DNA from 3 places in the Brevibacillus schisleri genome. Region 1 is predicted to be linked to each of the others. Evidence: riboswitches for the same ligand, from Rfam matches in the RefSeq annotation. Region 1 holds a riboswitch; each other region holds the start of a gene.
What was found. A riboswitch is a leader RNA that binds a small molecule or an ion and turns the genes downstream of it on or off. The one in region 1 is predicted to bind cobalamin.
Positions count from the first base shown of each region.

Region 2: it holds a riboswitch for cobalamin, as region 1 does, so the genes downstream of both, ACUUHJ_RS20685 (ABC transporter substrate-binding protein) here and nrdI (class Ib ribonucleoside-diphosphate reductase assembly flavoprotein NrdI) in region 1, are expected to answer to the same signal.
Region 3: it holds a riboswitch for cobalamin, as region 1 does, so the genes downstream of both, ACUUHJ_RS11095 (ABC transporter substrate-binding protein) here and nrdI (class Ib ribonucleoside-diphosphate reductase assembly flavoprotein NrdI) in region 1, are expected to answer to the same signal.

Region 1 is NZ_JBVNDM010000001.1:3,592,161-3,598,218, reverse strand. Features, by position in the region: gene ACUUHJ_RS16815 (hypothetical protein) at 1-51, opposite strand, end outside; gene tlp (small acid-soluble spore protein Tlp) at 176-394, shown strand; gene mnmA (tRNA 2-thiouridine(34) synthase MnmA) at 534-1,646, shown strand; gene ACUUHJ_RS16800 (hypothetical protein) at 1,668-1,997, shown strand; gene ACUUHJ_RS16795 (ACT domain-containing protein) at 2,037-2,549, shown strand; gene ACUUHJ_RS16790 (alpha/beta hydrolase) at 2,581-3,405, opposite strand; cobalamin riboswitch at 3,576-3,775, shown strand; gene nrdI (class Ib ribonucleoside-diphosphate reductase assembly flavoprotein NrdI) at 3,938-4,297, shown strand; gene nrdE (class 1b ribonucleoside-diphosphate reductase subunit alpha) at 4,284-6,058, shown strand, end outside.
Region 2 is NZ_JBVNDM010000001.1:4,370,151-4,376,208, forward strand. Features, by position in the region: gene ACUUHJ_RS20665 (YitT family protein) at 1-216, opposite strand, end outside; gene cobU (bifunctional adenosylcobinamide kinase/adenosylcobinamide-phosphate guanylyltransferase) at 495-1,061, opposite strand; gene ACUUHJ_RS20675 (ABC transporter ATP-binding protein) at 1,074-1,850, opposite strand; gene ACUUHJ_RS20680 (FecCD family ABC transporter permease) at 1,859-2,896, opposite strand; gene ACUUHJ_RS20685 (ABC transporter substrate-binding protein) at 2,898-3,893, opposite strand; cobalamin riboswitch at 4,046-4,194, opposite strand; gene ACUUHJ_RS20690 (MBL fold metallo-hydrolase) at 4,346-5,290, opposite strand; gene ACUUHJ_RS20695 (pyridoxamine 5'-phosphate oxidase family protein) at 5,447-6,031, shown strand.
Region 3 is NZ_JBVNDM010000001.1:2,228,968-2,235,025, reverse strand. Features, by position in the region: gene ACUUHJ_RS11105 (heme ABC transporter ATP-binding protein) at 1-157, opposite strand, end outside; gene ACUUHJ_RS11100 (FecCD family ABC transporter permease) at 154-1,212, opposite strand; gene ACUUHJ_RS11095 (ABC transporter substrate-binding protein) at 1,237-2,256, opposite strand; cobalamin riboswitch at 2,427-2,626, opposite strand; gene ACUUHJ_RS11090 (M24 family metallopeptidase) at 2,640-3,734, opposite strand; gene ACUUHJ_RS11085 (alpha/beta fold hydrolase) at 3,859-4,629, shown strand; gene ACUUHJ_RS11080 (ABC transporter permease) at 4,685-5,590, opposite strand; gene ACUUHJ_RS11075 (ABC transporter permease) at 5,607-6,058, opposite strand, start outside.

The DNA of each region.
Region 1 (6,058 bases):
ATCAGAGATGATCCGAAGTAGCTTTCTTTCCAACAAATCTAAGGAAGCCATAGGTGAAACCCTCTTTTTCGTTTAATCCGTTTCTTCTATTATAACACGGGTACATAAAGAAACCATGATTGGCGCACAATGGTAAAGGTGTTGAATATAACCCTTTGTAGGAGGCGTATCGATTATGGCGAAGCCGGATGACCGTTCTGACAATGCAGAAAAGCTTCAACAGATGATTTCCAATACGGAAGAGAACATTCGTGAGTCCGAAGATTATCTGACGGCTCATGCTGGAGAGATTTCTGCAGAGGAAAAAGCAAACCTCGAAGCGAAGAATCAGCGTCGTGAAGAAAGCATCGAGGGATATCGCGCGGAAATCAAGGATGAATCTACGCAGGCATAACCTTGCTACCAAACGTCTGGCGCCAACTATGCGTCAGGCGTTTTTTCATTCTATCGGGCAAAAGTGCAACAAAACATGATTTGTTTTGCGAAACATGGTAATCTGTAATGGTACAAATTGAATAAGAGGAGAAAGACTTATGAAGCGACCAGAAGATACACGCGTCGTTGTCGGCATGTCCGGCGGAGTCGACTCCTCCGTGACGGCTTACCTGCTTAAGCAACAGGGATATGACGTCATCGGCATCTTCATGAAAAACTGGGATGATACCGATGAATTCGGCCACTGCACGGCGGAAGAAGACTTCCAGGATGTCCGGCGCGTCTGTGAACAGATCGGCATTCCATATTACACGGTAAACTTTGAAAAAGAATACATGGACAAGGTATTCCAGTATTTTTTGGATGAATATAAACGGGGACGTACACCGAATCCGGATGTCATGTGCAACCGTGAAATCAAGTTCGGTGAGCTTCTCGCCAAGGTGATGGATCTGGGGGCGGATTATATTGCTACCGGCCATTACGCGCAGGTCAAGTACATCGATGGCGAGTACAAGCTGATTCGCGGCGTTGACAACAACAAGGACCAGACTTACTTCTTGAATGTATTGGGCCAAGAACAGCTTTCCAAAACGATGTTCCCGATTGGTCATCTCCCGAAGCCGCAAGTAAGGGAGATCGCGGAAAAAGCGGGACTCTATACAGCGAAAAAGAAGGACAGTACAGGGATCTGCTTTATTGGGGAGCGCAACTTCCGCGAGTTCCTGCAAAACTATTTGCCAGCCAAACCAGGAAATATCGAGACCGTAGATGGAGCAGTCATCGGTACGCACGACGGACTGATGTACTATACATTGGGTCAACGACAAGGATTAGGGATTGGCGGAGGTCATGGTACAAGCGGACAGCCTTGGTTTGTTGTAGACAAGGATCTGGAACGGAATGCCCTGATCGTTGGCGAAGGCTCTGATCATATCCGTCTGTACTCGAAGAGTCTCTTGGCGACCAACGTGAGCTGGGTGAGTGATAAGAAACCATCCGAAACGTTTACTTGTACAGCCAAATTCCGTTATCGCCAGCCAGATCAGGGAGTAACCGTTCACCTGCTGGAGGATGGCAACGTGGAAGTTGTATTTGATCAGCCGCAAAAAGCAGTGACACCTGGTCAGGCTGTCGTCTTCTACGATGGGGAAGTGTGCTTGGGTGGGGGTACGATTGATAAGGTACGCTTAGTCGATAAAGAGAACTAAGATAGACGGGGGAAGCACTCGGTGGATGCTACGAAAAAATCAAAAGTGATTATCGTTTCATTTTTGGCGGGAGCAGTTCTCTTGGCGATCATCTCTTATTTCGGGATGGCCTCCATGGGTAAAGAGCATATGGTGACGATCCAAAACGTCATCAAGGAGAACGGCGGGGTTGTAAACGCGGGTGGAGTGACAGCTGTTCCGCTGGAGGAAAGTCCTTTTACCAACGGCGGAAAAGGCAATACCATCTACCGTATCTACTATACGAAAGATGGGCAAACGTTGACGGCTTGGTATCGTGCTGATAACGAATCCTCCATCAAGAAAGAGCCGGAAGCATGGATTCTGCCGTAAAAACAAGGATAAACCTGACTGGGAGAGTGAAGGCATCACATGACCCAATATGCTGGATTGCGTGAACTGGCTGAACTGATTCGAAGACTCGAGCCAGAGTTAGCGAGTGCACAATTAAGTATTCTTGCTCATGAAAATAAAGAGGAAATCGCAACATTGCTAGTGGAAGGACTCGGGACAAAGATTCCTGTCCAACACAGCTCTGGCGAATATGCGAATCATTTGGCGATTTTGCGTGTAGGAGCGAACAAGTACACCTTTGCGCAAGATTGGAGAGAAGTGTACATCAGTGAAATCAATTACTGCGCTTGTCGCATACCTCCAGGGGCCCACGGATTGTTGGTTCGCCATATCGATTATCCAGGCGTGATTTATGATGTCTCACGAAAACTGGCCGAGTATCAAATCAATGTTTCCAAGTTGAATGTATCCCGCGAGCAAAAAGGGAAGAATGCCCTGCTTATCTCTGTGACTGATGAAGAGATTACACCAACGATTGTATCTGCCATCGAAGAGCTGCCCCAAATCACCAAAGTGTTATCTCTACAGTAAGCGAATCATGATAAACAAAAACTGCCCGTTGCTAGTAGCGGGCAGTTTTTTTCGTGGCGAATTTGAGTCCTTGACTAATGAAGACTGGCAAAACAGACGAGTGATTTTCGTTGGCAAATTCGTTAAAGGAAGCCTTGATTTGGCCCTTACCCATGGAGGACAATCGTTCGATCATCGCCAGTGATTTTTCTTTGACCAAGAATCGCCCATCGTTTTCCAACTCGCCGATCGTCAGGAGTGCATGGACGTCGAGGTCATCTGTCAGCAGGCTCGGCAATTGACTTTCCTTTGCAAGCAGCACGCTCTCATTCCAGTGGATAGAGGGACTACCGGCAATATACCGCTGGAACGCGTGTGGTCTCGACAGAAGCACATGCAAGACAAATAAGCCGCCTAGCGAATGTCCCAAAATCGCTTGCTGCGTCCGATCGATGGGGAAGTCGTTTTCGATGCTAGGCTTGAGCTCCTCCTCTAAAAAGGTGAGGAACTGCTCCGCTCCCCCCATCTGTGGCCACTCGGCTCCTTTTGGGCTGCCAGGAAGCTCTGAGGCGGGAACTTCATACGTGTAATCATAGAAACGAGCAGGATGATATGGGTCGTCTGTTGGATAGCCAATCCCGACGACGATAGCAGGATACACGCCAGTTCGTTCAGGGCCACGTGATTGTATCCGTATCGCTTCGGTCATAGTGGCAAAAACAGAGTTGCCATCTAGCAAATATATGACGGGAAAGCCTGATTCCGGAGGGGGATCGGCAGGTATACTTACGAAAATGTGATAGTCACGCTCTTGATAAGTCATGATTCTACGGTATGAACGAGGTATGACGACAGGTTGATAGTCGGTGCTTTTCATGAGGGCGACTCTCCAATCTCTCCAAGGCTAACCAACACACACAAAATCTATTATATGAACGAGAACCAGAGATTGGAAATAGCCGAAAAAGGAGAATAGTTAGTTTTCGAAAAGAGCCCATACTGAGCTTGACTCCTACGATATATTGAGGTAAAGTAAGTTTTACCAACTACATATTGATGCGGTAAGGTGTTTACCAGCCAGATTTGGTAGACTTAATAGGGAAGTCGGTGAGAATCCGACGCGGTCCCGCCACTGTAATGAGAGAGTTCCATTTGCGAAAGAAGGCCACTGATCATGAAGGATCGGGAAGGTGAAAATGGAGCGATGATCCAAAAGCCAGGAGACCTGCCTAACCGCTTGCACTGTTTACCCTACGGGAGATAGGGAAGTGTTCGAGCGCTCAATTCGCATTGGCGAATTGCTAGATGGAAGTCATCACGCGCATTCGGCATGTAAACGTCGGATGCGCTTTTACTTTGGCTAAATAACGTACATACAGAGTAAAAATAGCAAGGATAGGATGAGGGACATGCTAATCGCTTATGATTCAAAAACAGGAAACGTCCGACGATTCGTCAACAAAATTAATTTGCCACATGTGGAAATTGATCAAGATATGGTGTTGGACGAGCCATTCATTTTGATCACATACACGACGGGATTCGGACAAGTGCCGGAGAAGGTGGCGACGTTCCTGAAGCGAAATCATGTCCATCTGCGAGGGGTATCTGCCAGCGGCAACCGCAACTGGGGAACCAGCTTTGCCAAAAGCGCGGATACGATCGCGAGCCAATATGGCGTTCCGGTGATTTCAAAATTCGAACTGTCCGGTACCGGCCGTGACGTGGAACAATTTACGAGTGGGGTGGCAGCAATTGCGGCATATTGAATTGAACAACGAACTGATGCAGCGTGGCAACGACGGATTTTATCAACTGGAAAAGGATCGGGAGGCGGTTGCGGTCTTCATGGAAGAAGTGCAGTCCAACACGATGACTTTTGGCAGTGTGAAAGAACGCATGGACTATTTGATCGAGAATGACTTCTATGAAAACGTCTATGAAACATACACTGTTGAGCAGGTCGATGAAGTTTTCCGTTTGGCCTATGACGCCGATTTTCAATTTGCTTCGTATATGGCTATCTCCAAATTTTATAAAGATTACGCTTTGAAAACGAACGATAAATCGATGTACTTGGAGCAGTATCCAGACAGGGTGGCCGTTGTGGCACTGTCCCTTGGACAAGGTGACTTTGAGCTCGCTAAGCGTTTAACAGTATCCATGATGGACCAACGCTTGCAACCAGCGACACCAACTTTCCTGAACGCAGGAAAAAGCCGCCGGGGAGAAATGGTTTCCTGCTTCTTGCTCGAAATGGATGATTCACTGAATTCCATCAACTTTATTTTGGGAACTTGTATGCAGCTATCCAAAATTGGCGGCGGTGTAGCCGTAAACCTGTCCAAGCTTCGCGGACGAGGAGAGCCGATCAAAGGCGTCGAGGGCGCGGCAAAAGGTGTCATGCCGGTTCTCAAGCTGTTGGAAGATGCGTTTTCCTACGCGGATCAAATGGGGCAACGGAAAGGCTCAGGTGCAGCGTACTACAACATCTTCGGCTGGGATATCAACGAGTTTCTCGATTGCAAAAAGATCAATGCGGATGAAAAAGCCCGCATCAAAACGTTGTCCATCGGCCTGATCGTACCAAACGTGTTCTACAAGCTGGCTGAGGAAAACAAGCCACTGACTGTGTTTGCTCCATACTCCGTGTACAAAGAATACGGTGTGCATCTGGATGATATGGACCTCGATGAGATGTACGACGAGCTCTTTGCTAACGATCGCATCAAGAAAAAGACCGTGATGAGCGCACGCGAGATGTTGACCAAAATCGCGATGATCCAAATGGAATCGGGCTATCCGTACATCATGAACAAAACGAATGCGAACAACAACCATGCACTGAAAGATCTCGGTTCGGTAAAAATGTCCAACCTGTGCACGGAAATCTTCCAACTACAGGAGACTTCGACGATTACCAATTACGGCGAGATGGATATCATTCGTCGCGATATTAGCTGCAATCTGGCATCGCTCAATATTGTCAACGTGATGGAACGCAAAATGATCCGTGAATCCGTCCACGAAGGAATCGAAGCCATTACAGCCGTGAGTGACATGACGCGCGTAGAAAACGCTCCAGGCGTTCAAAAGGCAAACCGCGAGCTGCACTCCGTAGGTCTCGGTGCAATGAACCTGAACGGTTATCTGGCAAAGAACAGAATCGCTTACGAAAGTGAAGAAGCGAAAGATTTCGCCCGTACGTTCTTCATGATGATGAACTTCTACTCCTTGGAAAAAAGTATGGAAATTGCCAAGGTAACAGGCAAGACCTTCTTGGGCTTTGAACAATCGGAATATGCAAAAGGCACTTATTTTAACAAGTACGTGACGAACGATTACAGCCCGCGGACGGAAAAAGCTAAGCTTCTCTTTGAAGGAATGCACATTCCGACGCCAGCGGATTGGGCGGATCTACAGCAAAAGGTGCAAAAGCATGGCGTTTATCATGCGTACCGTTTGGCGATTGCACCGACACAGAGCATTTCCTACATTCAGAATGCGACTTCTAGTGTGATGCCAATTGT
Region 2 (6,058 bases), 780 kb from region 1:
TAACCAGGCAACCAAAAACAGTGGAATATCCAGCAAAAGCATCACCATCGCTGGCGACAAGTCAAAGGCGTATTTCGCCAGTAACCCCAAGCCAACAAACCCGCCTTCAGACAAATGGTTCTGAAAGTTAATGTGATAATACGCAAAAGCAAGTAAACAAGCTCCAAACAAAATCATACTATAACGCTTAGATAACTGCAGCGCTCTCCTCATCATGGTTTCCTCGCATTTTTGTCGGTTTAGGCACAGACGACCAACCGACTACCGAGGAACATCGCAAGTATAAGTCGCTACTCATACAAAGGGCCTCGCTTTCGTAGTAGATTAGTCGTCTTCAGTGACGAGCGACTACTACGAAGCTAGATGTAGGAGAGGTCAAAACGTTTCCAGATCGTCCTATGGGGACGCATGGTATCCTGATCCCTTCCATGGCTTTTCTTGTATTATATCATAAAAAAGGTGAAAAGACGACTCGAAACCGTCTTTTCACCACGTTAAAATCGGAAAGCTTGTCCTTTTAGTTCCACCGGAATCCCTGCTGTGACAAGAAAAACTTGATCAGCAACAGCTGCCACGCGCTGATTCATCAGCCCCGCTAGGTCTCGGAACGTTCGGCCTAATGGATGTTGCGGGACGAGTCCGTCGCCAACTTCATTTGTCACCAGCAAAACGGTCCCCGGGTAGTCTTTTATCTTGTTTACCAGCACATCCACCTGTTGGAGCACACCCTCAAACGACTGCTCCTCCCCATCATGCAAAAGCCAATTGGAAAGCCAAAGGATCAAGCAATCAATCAAAATCACTGTCTGCTGTTCTTGTATGTCCTTTTGTGCTTCGAGCTTCGTCAGCCATTCTGTCAATGCATACGGCTCCTCAATCGTTTGCCAAGGAAAGATGGACTGCAAGCGGCGGTCGCGATGTTGCAAGATCCGCTCTTCCATTTCCTCATCAGTGATTGGTGCGGTCGCGATGTAAACACCCGAGGAGCCCAAATGAGCCGCGTATTTTTCGGCAAACGTGCTTTTTCCGCTGCGTGCTCCACCTGTTATCAGTACGATCATGCTTTTGTCTCCTTACACTTGCGATTGCAAAATAATTTGCGGCAAACGATGAACAGGATGCTCCATGACAATCGGTCTGGTTCCGTATACAGCCTCTATTCTGTCACTTTGCAAAATGTCTTTTGGTGTGCCGACGCTTATCTGCTTTCCTTTATGCAGCATCAAAATACGATCGCAGTAGAGGGAGGCCAGATTCAGATCGTGCAGCACAGCAATGACCGTCACCCGGGTCGTCTTTTGCCATTTTCGCACGATGTCCATAAGCTGAATCTGGTACCCGATATCGAGGTAAGTCGTGGGTTCATCAAGCAACAGCACCTGAGGTCTCTGGATCAATGCCTTCCCCAAAGCTACGCGCTGCTTTTCCCCACCACTCAACTGATCCAGTGTGCGCTCCTCCAAATGTTCAAGGCCGAGCATTTGTACGATTTCATCAATGAGCGATGCTACATCCTGCTTCTCTTCCCCCAGCCAATTTTGGTAAGGAAAGCGCCCCATCTCCAACACCTCTCGAACGCGAAAGCCCACTGGCGGCAGCCCCTCTTGCTCCAATACAGCCAGTATTTTGGCAAGCTCTTTACGTGGATAGGAATGAAGCTTTTTCTCCTGAAGCAAAATGTCTCCTGCATCTGCCTTAATGACCCCTGAAATCATTTTCAGCAAGGTGGATTTACCGCTTCCATTTGGTCCGATAATGCCAAAAAATTCTCCCTTGTCCACGCAAAAATCGATTCCGTGCAAAACTGGCGTATCCTGATACGATTTTTGCAAGCTGTGCACATTGATCATTGCATACGTTACCTCTTCCTAAAGCGTTTATTTTGCTTTAATAAATACGCGAAAAACGGTGCACCCAGAAATGCTGTCACGACACCGAGCGGGATTTCCGTTGGACTTAGCAGCATTCTGGCGAGAGTATCGGCCCACAGCACATAAATACCACCGCAGATCGCAGCCATTGGCAGTAAAATTCGATGGTCAGGACCGACAAGCATACGGACGAGGTGCGGTACCACTAGGCCAACGAACCCGATAATTCCCGCGATAGAAACCGCCGCTGCCGTCAGAAGAGTCGAGACGACCAAAACCACCAGCTTCGTTCGATCTACATGGACGCCGAGATGCGCAGCCTGCCGCTCGCCTAACGCAAATAGGTTCAAGGAACGTGCATAGCTTACCAGCACCATTCCGCCTATGACCAAGTACGGAATCAAGACATACGTGAAGGCCCAGCCCCGAAATGACAGGCTGCCCATCAGCCAGAACACGATCTCATTCACCGTCTGGTCGGATAGCGACACCATAAAGGAAACGAGTGAGCCGAGAAAAGCCTGCACCACAACACCAGACAAAATCAGGGTCTCCGTTTGCAGCTTTCCTTGCGTGTTCGCGAGTCCGAGTACGATCCATAAACTGAGCAGTCCTGTAAGAAAAGCGACAACAGGCGTGCTCCATGCACCCAAAAAGCTGATTTGCAAGCCAAACAGGATCAAAAAGGCTGCTCCGACAGCAGAACCTGATGCCACGCCCATCGTAAACGGATCTGCGAGAGGATTTCGCAAAACTCCCTGAAAACCCGCTCCCGCAAGAGACAAGCAGGCGCCAATCAAAACAGCCAATACAACGCGTGGAAAACGAACCTTCATGACAATTTGCTCAGATGACTCCGGCCACGTTACGGTGATCCACTCAGACAAGCCCGAGATTTGATGGAGCAGGATGAGCCATACTTGCGAAATGGGGAGATGTGCCGCCCCCATCGAGATGCTGATGACTATTGATGCCAGAAGGACGAGAAAGCTGACTCCTCCCCATATGAACAATCGTTTCTTCATTTTATTTCACCAAGTCTGGGTAAATCGCCTTCGCTACTTCGATCAAGCCTTGTGTAATACGCGGACCGGGACGGGACAAAATATTTTGGTCCATGCCAAAGATTTGTTTTTCACGAATCGCCTTCATTTTATCCCAGCCATTACGCTTGGCGATCATATCCTCCAGCTTGACGCCAGTCTTTTCATCGGTAATTCCGCTCGCATACAAAATGACGTCTGGATCGTTTTGCAAAATCTTTTCTTCACTGATCGGATTCCAGCCCTGTGTGTCAGAAGCAATGTTTGTCGCTCCAGCCAGTGTGATGAGTTCGTCCATGAATTCACCTTTTCCGACTGTCCAGCCTGGGGAAAATTCAAGGTATACCTTTTTCTTCTCTTCCGGTTTTACATGTTTCACTGCATCTTGAACGTACGCGATATCCTTCTTCATTTGCGCGACGACTTTTTCGGCTTGTTCTTGTTTGTTAGTGATCACTCCCATCGCTAACACATTGTTTAGGATGTCATCCATCTTTGTCGGATGGGTAATGTAGACGGGCATCCCGAGTGATTTGAGCTTGTCAGCCACTGGCTTCTCCATCGAAATCCCACCGACGACCATATCTGGCGTTTGAGCGAGAATCGCTTCTTCATTCGGTTTGACGACGCCGCCAATTTTCGGTTTTGCCTTCGCCGCTTCTGGATAATCATCATAGTCCGAGACAGCTACAATCCGATTTTCCAAGCCTAATGCGAACAAAATCTCTGTCTCGGCAGGTGATGTGGAGACGATTCGCTCAGGAGCTTTTGCAAAGGTTACTTCTTTTCCTGTCGCATCCTTGACTGTCAACGGATACGTAGTTTGTTTTGCAGGCTGCTCGGCTGTATTCTCTTGCGGTGCTGTCTGCGGTGCACTTGTTTGTCCACCAGGTGCTGGCTGGCTGTTATCGTTACCCGCACAACCTGCGAGGCTCGCCGCAACTAGTAGTGGGATCATGAATCGCAATGAACGTTTCATATGTAGAACTTCCTTTCTGCGTGTCTGATTGACTGTACCTTCCAATAAAAAAAGCGACCCTTGCTTCCATTCGGAAATCAAAGGGTCGGTACCTCAGGGCAAACAGACAGGACTGCTTCCTGAAATAGGCCGATCCTTTCCGCGAAGGCAACAGGCACGAAAACAAACAGGCAGGTCTCCTGGCTTACGGCTGAGTAACGAGCCGATTTACAGTGGCGGGACCGCGTCGGATTTTCACCGACTTCCCTTTTCACCCGATCTTTTTGAGAAAAGACGAGGCACCTATTTGCTGTTACGTTTGAAATTGTCACAGTCCATGACTCATCCTACATCATAGCATTCCTTGGGTGAAAAAAGAATGACAAACACGTAAGCTATTACTTTCTTGTCTGCTAAAAATGAAAGCGCCTGAACAAAGGGTTCAGGCAAATGGAATGCTTTTGGCAAAGCTTTTACCCTCGTTTGTGCAAATAATCCAGAATGCCCATGGCGCACACCTGTAAATCGAGCTTGAGTACTCCGAAAACTTCGTGGTCATCATTGATGCCTTGTGACTGTAGATGCTCCGAGACTCGTTCCAATAACTTACGAGACAGGTCAGCATATGTTTGTCCAGCAGCAAGTGTTGATTCTCCTTCCGCCACAAACACAGGGAGCCACTCACGTATTTGGCGGTACACATCGTCTACCTGTTCAGACATCCCAAAATGACCAAAGTAAATGCAATTCAGCTTGCGCGCTTCAAATCGACGTAGAGACGCTAACATGGCATCTGGGTCAAACTGATTCGGAGAAGTAGATGGCAGCACGAGGTGTATACCGTCCTTTTTAAGCTGCGGATAAAGTACACCTGCCGTATCACCTGTGAACATGCCGCGGCTAACGGGATCGTAGATGCTGAAATGATGATTGGCATGACCTGGCGAATCCAGAAACTCCAACATGCAATTCGCCCCGATCTTTAGTGTATCTCCGTCTCCACGAATCAAAATTCGCTCTTCGGGAACAGCCTCAATCGGATCAAACAATCGATCAAAATCATCATGGTACACCGCTCTCGCCCCTGCGATCAGTCGGCTTGGATCAACGAGGTGACGTGCACCCTTTGGATGGACGACGATCTTTGCGTTTGGGCAATCCTTTAGAAAAAGTCCCACTCCTCCCGCATGATCCAAATGAATGTGCGTCACGATGATGTATTTTACTTGTTCCGGGGTAAAACCGAGCTTGGCGAGGCCGGTCTTGATGTATGGGACGGAGGGGCTTGGCCCTGTTTCGACCAAAGTCAGTTCTTCTTCAGCGATGACATATGTCCCCGTGCGTTCCGCCCAGCCCATATCGAAACCGTCTATTAAATGGATGCGCTCCCCTAAGTAAATTGGCTGTGATGATTGCATGTAAATGCTCCTCCTTTTCAAAAACCATTTTATTGAGGGAATATTTACACTTTATCATCAATTTTGGACGAACTGGGAAAAACAACACAAATTCTTCATATTTTCATCGTAATATGAGGGTAGTAAAAACAATTCCTTTACCTGGAGGGGTGCAAAATGGGTCAGCTTTTTTCTGAGTTAAGACCTGAGCATGAGAAGTTTATCAAGAAGCAGCGAATGTTCTTCGTTGCCTCTGCTCCTATGGACACAGATGGTCACGTGAATCTTTCACCGAAAGGGTACGATTCCTTTCGCATCATATCGCCTACCGAGGTGGCCTATTTAGACCTGACCGGAAGCGGAAACGAAACCAGTGCACATCTACAGGAAAATGGCCGGATTACTCTCATGTTTTGTGCATTTGAAGGCCCCCCTCTGATCATGCGCTTATTCGGCAAAGGAACGGTTATTCTCCCAGATTCGCCTCGGTGGGATGAGCTCGTAAAAGACTTCCCGCTTCTGCCCGGTGCTCGTCAAATCATTACCGTAAACGTACAGGAAGTAAAGACTTCTTGCGGCTGGGCTATCCCCTTCTATTCCTACTCAAAAGAACGCGACACCCTTCAGAAATGGACTTTGGCTAAAGACGAGCAGGAACTGCTTGCTTATCAAAAGGAAAACAACGTAGTAAGCATGGATGGATTGCCAACACCATTGGGACAAAAGCTTTTTCCCGCAGTAGGTGGGGATAACGAAGCGTAAAATGCAAAGAAGCTGCCTTGCTCGCAG
Region 3 (6,058 bases), 1.4 Mb from region 1:
TCAGTACCCGATAAATACTTTTTAGCAATGTGGACTTCCCACTGCCATTCGGCCCGATCAGTCCCACAAACTCTCCAGAGCGCACCTCCAGACTGACGTTGCGCAGGATTCCCTTTTTCTCCAGTTCGACCGATATATTCTCAACCTGCAAATTCATCGTCCGCTACCTCCAAAGGAATAAGAACTCCGCAACATCAACCAGATAAAGAATGGACCACCACATAGCGCTGTCAAAATACCGATCGGCAGCTCCTCCGGTGCAAATGCAAGCCTGGCGACTACATCAACCCAGATGAGAAATATCGCGCCAAACAAAGCGCTGACAGGCAGGACACGTCTGTGATCTGATCCGACCATCACACGGACAATATGGGGCATCATTAATCCGACAAAACCGATTGATCCCGCGATGGACACGATCACCCCCGTGAGTAGTGCCGTGATCACCAGGAGAAGCTTGCGGAATTGTACCGTATTAACCCCCAGTGTTCCCGCTGACTCCTCGCCCATCAGCATCGCATTGAGCGAGCGGTATTGGGCCATTAAGACGATGAGACAGATGACAACAATCAATGTAGGGATCGTCAGGTACTCCCATTTGCCGCCAGCCAGACTGCCACTCAACCAAAACAGGACCGTTCCAATTCCATGCTCATTCGGTGCTGAAAACACAAGGAGACTGGTAATGGCCGACAAGATCGCAGATATCGCAATTCCAGCCATGAGCAGGCGTACCGTCGAGTTTTGTCCTCCAATACGAGATAGCGTAAAAATGAGAATGATGGACACGAGAGAGCCTGTAAAAGCGCCAAAGGTTAACGCATATTGCCCGTACATGCTGAATGCTCCGAAAATAATTACGGAAGTAGCTCCAACGGAAGCACCTGAAGATACGCCTAACACATACGGGTCAGCCAGGGAGTTGCGAACCAACGATTGGATCGCTACTCCCACGACAGACAGACCTGCGCCGACGATCGCCCCCAAGAGTACACGCGGAAAGCGAATATCCCAAATAATTGTTTGCTCCCCTTGGGACCAGTCCACCTCAATCCATTGGGTCAACATCGGAATTTTTGATAAGGCAATTTTCCATACCGTAGTCGGTTTAATCTCCACCGATCCGAGCGTAACTGCGAACGTAATCGAGAGGAAGAGTCCGACCAATAAAGTAATGATGATAGAAGGTAACTTGATCTGTTGCAGTGCTATTCCCTCCCTTAAAAGGGGCGTACTCTATTTGAATTTATCCGGGTAGAGTCCTTCCGCCAAAATTTTCAGCGCAATCGGTGCTCGAACGCCTTCAGAAGCCGCAGACAATGGCAATACAACCAGTCGTTGATTTTTAATCGCCGGGATATCCGCCAGTTCTTTTTTGGTCAAAAGGAAATTACGCTTTTGCTCAACAGTTCTATCCCCGTAGTCTACGATAATAATCACGTCTGGATTGCGACTCACTACTTGCTCCCAATTGACCTCTGCCCAACCCTTTTGAATATCGTCAAAAATGTTCTTGCCGCCAGCCGTTTTGATTAAGGACGTCATGTAGTTGTTGGCTGCTGTGAATGGCTTATCTTCCCCGTTGTCGTACACGAATACTTTAAGTGGCTCGTCCACCTTGCCAATTTTGCTAATCGTTTGATCCATTTCACTCTTCATTTTATGGATCAAATCATTGGCTTTGTCCTCCACACGGAAAATGCGTCCGATGTTCGTAATATCCGCGAACACATCGTCGATCGTTGGACCAGGCTTGTTAGACGATTCTTGCAGATACGATTTGATGCCGACCTTTTCCAAATCCTGCATCGTTCCTACGCCCTTTTCGCCGAAACCGCTTTTCCATCCGGCGTACACGAAGTCTGGGTTCGCTGCCAACAGCACTTCTTTCGTAGGATACTTGTCAGACAGGACCGGAATCTTGTCATAATCTGCTTTTAACGCTGGAAGGATTTCATCGTCCAGGTAAGCGGTTCCGACCATTTTATCAGCCAGGCCCAACGCCAACATGATTTCGGTGACGTGTTGGTTCAATGTCACGGCACGTTCAGGTGCTGTTGGATAGGTCATTTCGATGCCATTATTGGTGAGTGTTACAGGCTTGCTCTCTGCTGCTGGAGCAGCGGTTTGTTCTGTTTTGGCTGGAGCCTGCGTTGTCGTAGTGGAGCCGCATGCCGAAACCAAAAGCATGGCAGCTGTCATGATACCGAAAGCTAGTCCTTTCATTACTGTATGTGTTTTGATTGTATGAAACATCTGTAATCCCCTTTTTCTTTTATAAATGTTGTAGTAAACCAATTGCTTCCACAAAAAAAGCACCCCCCATTTCAATCGGGAGGTGCATGACAAACGTAGATATAGCCATAATAGGCGCAAAGGCGCCCTTTCATAGACTGTTTCCACATCTGCCCCATCCTCGTGGGTCGATTGTAAATGATCGCATGGCAGGTCTCCTGGCTTACGGATCAACACACCCAGCTACCTTCCCATTTTTTGTCTCGCAAAAAACAGTGGCTATTCGCTAGGCGCTCCTCGTTACAGTGGCGGGACCGCGCCGGTTTTTCACCGGACTTCCCTTTTAAGCTGACGGCATATGCCATCCAGCACCATTCGATACGTATTCAATTTTTCCAACTTATTCATCCGTTAATAGAAGTCAGTTTTTTCGGGAACTGCGTGAGTATTTCAACGCCCGTTTCCGTAACCAATACATCGTCTTCAATCCGCACGCCACCTACTCCTGGCAAATAGATGCCCGGCTCGATGGTAAAGACCATTCCTGGACGAAGCACTTCTTGGTTCTGGCTGTGAACAGACGGATATTCGTGTACATCCATCCCTAGTCCATGCCCAAGGCGGTGCATGAAGTATTCTCCGTAGCCTTTTGCGGTGATAACATCGCGAGCGGTTTTATCCAAATGCGCAAAGGTCACACCCGGACGAATCTCAGCAATTGCCGCTTCGTTAGCAGCCAATACTGTCTCGTAAATTTCTTGTAGCTGGGCGCTGATCTCGCCTACAGCAAAGGTACGCGTAATATCGGATACATATCCGTTCGCAGCTACCCCGATATCAAACAAAAGCAAGTCGCCTTCTAGCACCTGGCGCGTTCCTGGCTTCCCATGTGGCAAAGCGGACTTCTCCCCTGCCAATACCATGGACGTAAAGGATGGACCTTCTGCACCCCAGCGCTTCATCTGGAATTCCAGCTCAGCTACGATTTCTGTCTCGGTCATGCCTGTCTTGACTTTTTTCAGGGTCTCCCGCAAGGAATCCTCGACCAACTGAACAGCGTGCTTCAGACGATCCACTTCGTCCGCAGATTTGATCAAACGCATTTCACGGAGTGGCTCTTCCACGTCTACATAGCTCGACGCCAGAACAACTTGTCCAAGTGCTTCATAGCGCTCGACAGTCATATGACTTTTTTCAATTCCAAGCTTCGCCAAGTTCGCTGGTAACACTTGCTTGAGGATTTCATACGGGTTTTGGATATCCGTATGTGTATGGATATCTTGAACGAACGAAGCCTCTGCTGCTGCCTCACGATCAAGAGCAGGTACAATTAAGGAAGGCTTTCCTTCAGCAGGAATAACAAGACCCATAAAACGTTCATGTGGGTCAGTAAAAAATCCGGTCAAATAGTAGACGTGCTTGGGAGAGGTAATCAACACCGCGTTCAGCTCTTGCTCTGTCAAAAACGTGTGGAGCTTCGAAATGCGCTCTTGAAACAACTTCTTCACCCTGCTTTCACCAATTATTCTATTGCGAGAATACCACTTCCCCATCAAAAAAAGAAGAGTTCAATTGCAAAATCTACTTCGGATCGGACAACCTAAGGGTGGGGTGAAAACAAAAATGGAACAAATACTCGTCCATCAGGATGGCAAGCAGTTTGCTTTTCACATATCGGGGAAAGGCCAGCCGTTATTGTGTATCCATGCGCCATGCATCGGCTCTATCAATTTTGTTTATCAGCAAGCACTCGCAGATACTTTTCAGCTCATTGTCCCTGATTTGCCCGGACATGGTGACAGTTCGCCCATGGAGAAGCCCTATTCTATTGGGGAATTGGCAGAACGACTCCATAAGCTGATCCCATCACTCGGCATAGAGCGTCCCTTTATTTTGGGGTACTCCCAAGGTGCTTCTATCGCCCTTGAATATTGTCTTCGCTATCCTGATCATGCACGAGGCGGTATACTCGTGAGCGGTTTTTCCGAAGTGAATGACCTGTATTTGCATGGACGATTTTGGATGGCGCAGGCATTGTCGATGCTTCACGGAGTCCCTCTTCTTGCCCGTTCCATTGCCTCCTCACATGTCAATAGCCCAGAAATGCAGGAAAAATGGACGGCGCACGCCTCCAAAACAGATCCCACCAGCTTAAAATACCTTTACGGTGCCGGTCATCGCTATCAATGTACAGAGCGTCTAGGCGAGATCCAGCTTCCGATTTTACTTGCCTATGGCGAACAAGATAAACGTATGCATCATTATGCGCAAATGCTTACGATGAAATTGCCAAAAGCAAGACTCGAGATGATCCCAAACGTAAGGCATCAGGTAATCACGAAAGCTGCGCCTGCTTTCAATCAGTTGTGCCGCACCTTCATGGAAGAAGGATAAATAAGAAAAGACAGAAGGACGGTATCTCCATTCCCTTCTGTCTTTTTCAATTGGACTAGCTCTTCATCCGCGGGTCAAGTGCATCACGCAAGCCGTCCCCAATTAAGTTAAAGCCGAGAACTGTTAGCATGATAGAGAGCCCTGGAAAAATAACGGTCCATGGTGCTTTTTGAATGTACTGACGTGAATCAGCGAGCATTTTTCCCCATTCTGGTTCTGGCGCTTGTGCTCCCAGTCCGAGAAAGCCAAGTGCAGCTGCTTCAATAATTGCTGTTGCGATCCCCATCGTCCCGGTCACAATGATTGGTGCGAGGCTGTTCGGCAAAATATGCTGCATGATAATGCGGGAATTTTTCATTCCGATTGCCCGTGCGGCCATGACGAATTCCTCTTCCTTTAAGCTCAATACACGGGCGCGTACTAACCGCCCAAATGTCGGAATGTTAATAATCGCAATGGCAATCAAGGCGTTTTGCAAAGATGGCCCCAAGATGGCAACCACAGCGATTGCCAAAAGAATACTCGGAAACGCAAGCATAATATCAAAAAGACGCGAAATGATCGTATCGATCCATCTGCCATAATATCCTGCCAAAAGACCGAGCAAGGTCCCTACGAGAACGGAACCAATGACAGAGAACGTCCCTACCCACAAGGAGATTTGTGCCCCATAAATAACGCGACTAAATACATCACGACCATTGTAATCTGTTCCAAACCAATGCGCTTCGGAAGGTGGCTTGTTTTTCATCACGAGCTCGCCTTTGTCGTACGGATACGGAGCAATCCATGGAGCTAGTACCGCCACAACAACGAAAAACAAAATGATCCCGAAGCCCACCAACGCCAGCTTGTTTTTTCGTAGCGTCCTCCATGCATCCTTCCAAGGAGAGACTACTTCTTCTTGCTTCACTTTTAAAGGTACTACCTGATCTTGTGATTGTAATTGTGGTTGTGCCATGTCTCTTCGTCCCTCCTTAGCGATATTTGATGCGCGGATCGATATAGGCGTACAGAAGGTCGACCAAGAGATTGATCAGGACGAAAATCGTCGCGATTACAAGGATACCTGATTGGATAACCGGATAGTCACGGTTTCCAATGGCGGTCACAATATAGCGACCAACTCCTGGCCATCCAAAGATCGTCTCTGTCAAAACGGCTCCACCCAGCAACAACCCTGTTTGCAAACCAATTACCGTCAAGACAGGGATCATTGCATTTTTCAGCGCATGCTTGTACACGACCCAAAACTGCGTCAGGCCTTTTGCACGAGCGGTTCTGACATAGTCGGCACGCATGACTTCCAGCATACTCGAACGAGTGATACGTGCAATGATCGCCATCGGGATCGTACCTAACGCGATTCCCGGCAGGATCAAATGCTTGATAACTTCCCATAGCTGATCCCAACGACCAGCCATCATCG